2 regions of the Georgenia sp. G2120 genome follow, and region 2 is predicted to be linked to the other one. Evidence: riboswitches for the same ligand, from Rfam matches in the RefSeq annotation. Region 2 holds a riboswitch; the other holds the start of a gene.
What was found. A riboswitch is a leader RNA that binds a small molecule or an ion and turns the genes downstream of it on or off. The one in region 2 is predicted to bind ZMP and ZTP.

Region 1 (3,202 bases), on a different contig from region 2:
GGCCGACGCGAGCGGGCGTCGGCCCCGGTCAACCGGTCGGGAGGAGGCCCCGCAGCTGGTCGTCGAGCTCGTTCGCGCAGGCGTCGCGGCCCTGGTTCGTCACGGCGCCGTCGAGGCACTCCTGGTTCTCCATCTGCATGTTCCAGGCGAACGCCGGGACCAGGTGGAGGGCGGCGATGATCGAGCCGATGACGACGGTGACCGTGAGCGAGCGCTCGCGGCGCTGGGCGAGGGTCGGACCCGCGGGACGCTCCGACGACCCGCCGTCCTCGCTCGTGCCCCTGCCGGGAGGGCTGCTCCCGCCCCGCCTCGGCGGCAGCACGCCGGGCACGCCCGTTCCCGGGACGCCGGCACCGCCCCGGGGGTCCGTCGTCCGGCCCGCCGGCGCGCCCGCCGGGTTCGACCGCGCGTCCGTACCGCTCCTCGGCTCCCGGAACCGGCGGGCGTACACGGCCGCCGCCACGCCGAGGAGCGCGAGCACGCCCAGCCCGATCGTCGCGGGGAAGCGGGTGACGACCAGGGTGCCCAGCGCGCTGCCGATGACGAGCACGCTGGCCGCCGTCGACCACCGGCCGAGCTCGTGCGCGCGCTCCTCCTCGGAGCTCCGCGGCGGCGCCGGGTCCGTCGTCGGGGCGGGCTGCCGTCCGTTCGATGGCGTCGTCACCCGGTCATTGTCACCCGCCGGGCGTCTACCGTTGGACGTCGTGACCTCCGCACCCCCGCGCCCGCTCCGCCTCCTCGTGCTCGTCTCCGGCTCCGGGACCCTCCTGCAGGCCGTCCTCGACGCCGCCGCACCGGGCGCGCCGTTCGTCGTCGTCGGCGTGGGGACGGACCGGACCGGGACGCTCGGCGAGGAGCGGGCTCGGCGCGCGGGGATCCCGACCTTCGTGGCCCCCCTCCGTGACCACCCGGACCGCGCCGCCTGGGACGCCCACCTCGCCGGCGAGATCGCCGCGTACGAGCCGGACGTCGTCGTGAGCGCAGGCTTCATGAAGATCCTCGGCCCCGCCGTGCTCGGCGCGCGGCCCGTCCTCAACACCCACCCCGCGCTGCTGCCGTCCTTCCCCGGCGCCCACGGGGTCCGCGACGCCCTCGCCCACGGCGTGCGCGTCACCGGGTGCACGTGCCACGTGGTCGACGCCGGGGTGGACACCGGCCCGATCGTCGACCAGCGGGCCGTCCGGATCGAGGACGGCGATACCGAGGAGACCCTCCACGAGCGGATCAAGGTCGAGGAGCGGGCCATGCTCGTCGACGTCCTCACGCGTCTCGCGCGCAGCGATCTCAGCCTGCCGACCCCCCGGCACGGGGCGGTCCCGCCCGCGTAGACTCGGGGACGGCCGCGACTGGCGAACGAGGTGGGTGACCACCGGGGAGCGGCCGACGAACCCCTCACCGCGCCGCTCGCCTGGGCGCCGGGGCCGGGTGCGCACCGCGCCCGGGACCGCCGAGAAGAGGAGGACCCCGTGAACGCCCAGCCGACCCCCGACGCCGCTGCAGGCACCGCAACCGCCGGACCCGCTGCCGATGGCCCCGTAGCCGCCGGCCCCGTAGCCGACAGTCCCGTGGCCGACGCGACCCCGACCGCGGACACCGCCCCCGGCGCCGGGCCCGAGCGCACGACCCGCGCCGCCGCCGACCGCCACGCCGTGCGCCGCGCGCTGGTCTCCGTGTACGACAAGACCGGGCTGGTCGAGCTCGCGGGGGCGCTGGCGGAGGCGGGCGTCGAGATCGTCTCGACCGGGTCGACCGCTGCCCGCATCGCCGAGGCCGGCATCCCCGTCACCCCGGTCGAGCAGGTCACGGGATTCCCCGAGTGCCTCGACGGGCGCGTGAAGACCCTCCACCCCAACGTCCACGCCGGCGTGCTGGCGGACCGGCGGCTCGCCGACCACCGCGAGCAGCTCGACGAGCTGGGGATCGAGCCGTTCGACCTCGTGGTCGTCAACCTCTACCCGTTCGCGCAGACCGTCGCCTCCGGCGCCGGGTACGACGACGCCGTGGAGCAGATCGACATCGGGGGCCCCACGATGGTGCGGGCCGCGGCGAAGAACCACCCGTCGGTCGCGGTCGTGGTCGACCCGGACCGGTACGGCGAGGTGACCCGGGCGCTCGCCGAGGGCGGCTTCACGTTCGCCGAGCGGCGCGCCCTCGCCGCCGTGGCGTTCGCCCACACCGCCGCCTACGACGCCGCCGTGGCCACCTGGTTCGCCGAGCAGGCCGCCGACGCCGAGACGGCCACCTCCGGGTACGAGGCCGACGCCCCCGCCGCGCAGGCCCCCGCCTACGTCGGGCTCGGTCTCGAGCGGCGCGCCACCCTGCGCTACGGCGAGAACCCGCACCAGGCGGCCGCGCTCTACGCGGCCGCCGGCGTCGAGGGCGGGATCGCCGGCGCCACCCAGCTCCAGGGCAAGGCGATGAGCTACAACAACTACGTCGACGCCGACGCCGCCCTGCGCGCCGCGCTCGACCACGAGCGGCCCGCCGTGGCGATCATCAAGCACGCCAACCCGTGCGGGATCGCGGTCGGCGAGAGCGTCGAGGCCGCCTACCGTGCCGCGCACGCCTGTGACCCGGTTTCCGCCTACGGCGGCGTCATCGCGGCGAACCGGCCCGTGACCGCGGCGATGGCCGAGGCGATGGCGGGCGTGTTCACCGAGGTGCTCGTGGCGACCGAGGTCGAGGAGGCGGCGCGCGAGCTGCTCGCCCGGCGCAAGAACCTGCGCGTGCTCACCGTGACGCCCGAACCGCGCGGCGGCACCGAGATCCGGCCGATCACCGGCGGGGCGCTCGTCCAGGCCCGCGACGCCGTGGACGCGCCCGGCGACTCGATCGAGGGGTGGACCCACGTGTCCGGGGAGCCCGCCGACGAGGCGACCCTTGCCGACCTCGAGTTCGCGTGGCGCTCCGTGCGGGCCGTGCGATCGAACGCCGTGCTGCTCGCCGACGCCGGCGCGACGGTCGGCGTGGGCATGGGGCAGGTCAACCGCGTCGACTCGTGCCGTCTCGCGGTCGAGCGGGCGAACACGCTCGGGGTCGAGGTGAGCTCCGACGTCGAGTCCGCCGGTGGTGCGCAGGCCGGTGCGGAGGACGGTGCGGCCGGGGCGACGCCCGAGCGTGCGCGCGGCTCGGTCGCGGCGTCGGACGCGTTCTTCCCGTTCGCCGACGGACTGCAGGTGCTCATCGACGCCGGCGTCCGTGC
Region 2 (3,202 bases):
AGCGCGGCGTCGAAGTCGATCTGCGGTGGCGTGGGGTGCTGGAGGAGCACGCCGTGGACGTCCGCCGCGTCGTTCATCTCGGACACGGCGGCGAGCACGTCGGCCTGGGTGGCGTCGTCGGGCAGGTGGATGTGGGGCGAGGTGAAGCCGAGCTCGGCGGCCTTCGCCTGCTTCATCCGGATGTACCCGGCCGAGGCGGAGTCGGAGCCGACGAGGATCGTGCCCAGGCCCGGCGTCGTGCCGCCCTCGACGAGGCGGGCGGCGCGCTCGCGGACGTCCGCGAGGACCGACTCGGCGACCGGGCCGCCGGGGAGCAGCCGGGCGGTCACTGGGCGAGGCCCTCGTAGAGCGGGAACTGGGCGGTGAGGGCGTCGACGCGGGCGTGCAGGGCCTCGACGTCGGCGCTCTGACCGTCCCGCAGGGCGATGGCGATGATGTCGGCGACCTCCCGGAACTCGGTCTCCCCGAACCCGCGGGTGGCGAGCGCGGGGGTGCCGATTCGCAGGCCGGACGTCACGCGCGGGGGACGCGGGTCGAACGGGACGGAGTTGCGGTTGACCGTGATGCCGGCCGCGTGCAGGAGGTCCTCGGCCTGCTGGCCGTCGAGCGCGTGGTTGCGCAGGTCGACGAGCACGAGGTGGACGTCCGTGCCTCCGGTGACGAGCGAGACGCCGGTCGAGGCGACGTCCTCCGCGAGGAGGCGCTCGGCGAGGATCTGCGCGCCCTGGACCGTGCGGCGCTGGCGGTCCTTGAACTCGTCGCCGTGGGCGAGCTTGAGGGCCACGGCCTTGGCCGCGACGACGTGCATGAGCGGTCCGCCCTGCTGGCCGGGGAACACGGCCGAGTTGAGCTTCTTGCCGAGCGGCTCGGGGTCCTTCGCGAGGATCATGCCGGAGCGGGGACCGCCGATCGTCTTGTGGATCGTCGTGGACACCACGTCGGAGTGCGGGACCGGGTTCGGGTGGAGGCCCGCGGCGACGAGCCCCGCGAAGTGCGCCATGTCGGTCCACAGGTAGGCGCCGACCTCGTCCGCGATCTCGCGGAAGGCGGCGAAGTCGAGCTGGCGGGGGTAGGCGGACCAGCCGGCCACGATGACCTTGGGCCGGGTGGCGAGGGCGGTCTCGCGGACGGCGTCCATCTCGATCCGGTGGGTCTGCTCGTCCACGCCGTACGCGGAGACGTCGTAGAGCTTGCCGGAGAAGTTGATCCGCATCCCGTGCGTGAGGTGACCGCCGTGGGCGAGGTCGAGGCCCAGCAGCGGGTCGCCCGGGGTGAGCAGCGCGTGGAGGACGGCCGCGTTGGCCTGGGCCCCGGAGTGCGGCTGGACGTTGGCCCAACCGGCGCCGAAGAGCGACTTCGCGCGGTCGATCGCGAGGTTCTCCGCGATGTCGACCTGCTCGCAGCCGCCGTAGTAGCGGCGCCCCGGGTAGCCCTCGGCGTACTTGTTCGTCAGGACGGAGCCGGCGGCCTGGAGGACGGCGCGCGGGACGAAGTTCTCCGACGCGATCATCTCGAGGGTCTCGCGCTGGCGGGTGAGCTCGCCCTCGAGGACCGCGGCGATCTCCGGGTCCACCTCCGCGAGCGGGGCGTCGAGCGAACGGGCGGTGGGGCTGGTCTCGGTGGTCATCTCTCTCCTCGGTCGGTCACGCCACGGCGTGAGCTCTCACGACTGTGGTGACCTCGACCCAGGCGGACGGCCGAAGACTTCTCCCCGTGGCGGACCACGGTCGCGTCGCTCCCCGGTGGTCGATCCACCTCTCGCCAGTCACGACGTGGTCAGCCTACCGGCCCGCGGGAGCCTCCGCCGTCCGGCTACTCGGCGCTGCGCGCGGCGTCGGCGCTCGCCCCGACCGGGTCCCCCTCGCCGAGGATGCGGCGCAGGTAGGCGTACGTGAGGTCGCCGGTGTGCTGGTCGAACTGGTGCTCGAAACCGTTCTTCTGGTACATCGCGAGGTTCTGCACCGAGTCCTGGCCGGTGGAGATCCAGACCTCCGCGGTCTCCTCGGGCAGGTACTCGAGGACCGACATGAGCAGCTCGGTGCCGATGCCCTGGTTCTGGAGGTCGGGGACGACGGCGAGGCGGCTGAGGGTCGCCCGGTCCCCGCCGAGCTCGACCCGGACGGAGCCGACGAGCCGGTGGCCGAGCCAGCCGCCGATCGTCACGACGTCGGCGCGCGCCAGGTCGGCGCGCAGCTCGGTGAGCGACTGCGTGAGGGCCGGCAGGTGCGGGTCCTGGTAGATCTGGGCCTCCGTGACGAACGCGGCACGACGGACCGTCATCAGCTCGCCAGCGTGCTCGTCGTCGACCACGTCGATGGTTACGTCCATGTCGGTAGTCTTCCATCCCCGACGCCCCCGCGTCGGACCTCGGCGCGCGGAGTGGTCACCTCGGCGGCGGCCCGACGCGGACGACTAGGGTGCCGCCGGTGAACCCCACAGTCGTCGACCCGCAGCATCTCGTCCTCGCCCTGTCCTGCCCGGACCGGCCCGGCATCGTGCACGCCGTCTCCGGCCTGCTCTCCGAGCACGGCGGCAACATCACGGAGTCCCAGCAGTACGGCGACCCCGAGACCGGCCTGTTCTTCATGCGGGTCCAGGTCCGCACGGAGCACGACGTCGACGACGTGCGGGCCGCCGTGGAGGGGCTCGCCGAGCGGTTCGACATGACGTACACGCTCGACGTCGTCGGACGCCCGCTGCGCACGATCGTGCTGGTCTCCAAGGAGGCGCACTGCCTCACCGACCTGCTGTTCCGGCAGCGCTCGGACCGCCTCCAGGTCGACGTCGCGGCCGTGGTGTCCAACCACCCCGACCTCGAGCCCCTCGCGCGGTTCTACGACGTCCCGTTCCTGCACGTGCCGGTGACGAAGGAGACCAAGCCGGAGGCCGAGGCGCGGCTGATGACGCTGGTGGACGAGCTCGGCATCGAGCTCGTGGTCCTCGCCCGGTACATGCAGATCCTCTCCGACGACCTGTGCCGCAAGCTCGCCGGGCGGGCCATCAACATCCACCACTCGTTCCTGCCGAGCTTCAAGGGCGCGCGCCCCTACGCCCAGGCGCACGCGCGAGGCGTCAAGCTCATCGGGGCGAGCGCGCACTACGTGACGGCGGACCTCGACGAGGGGCCGATCATCGAGCAGGACGTCGAACGGGTGACCCACGCCGACGAGGTCGCCGAGCTCGTGGCGCGCGGGCAGGACGT

Region 1: another riboswitch for ZMP and ZTP. It lies ahead of purH (bifunctional phosphoribosylaminoimidazolecarboxamide formyltransferase/IMP cyclohydrolase); the one in region 2 lies ahead of glyA (serine hydroxymethyltransferase).

The regions. Positions count from the first base shown of each region.
Region 1 is NZ_JBUZNL010000003.1:346,568-349,769, forward strand. Features, by position in the region: gene ACZLMO_RS05555 (hypothetical protein) at 29-664, opposite strand; gene purN (phosphoribosylglycinamide formyltransferase) at 705-1,328, shown strand; ZMP/ZTP riboswitch at 1,333-1,421, shown strand; gene purH (bifunctional phosphoribosylaminoimidazolecarboxamide formyltransferase/IMP cyclohydrolase) at 1,566-3,202, shown strand, end outside.
Region 2 is NZ_JBUZNL010000009.1:155,662-158,863, forward strand. Features, by position in the region: gene ACZLMO_RS11500 (bifunctional 5,10-methylenetetrahydrofolate dehydrogenase/5,10-methenyltetrahydrofolate cyclohydrolase) at 1-329, opposite strand, end outside; gene glyA (serine hydroxymethyltransferase) at 326-1,627, opposite strand; ZMP/ZTP riboswitch at 1,677-1,779, opposite strand; gene ACZLMO_RS11510 (GNAT family N-acetyltransferase) at 1,813-2,328, opposite strand; gene purU (formyltetrahydrofolate deformylase) at 2,427-3,202, shown strand, end outside.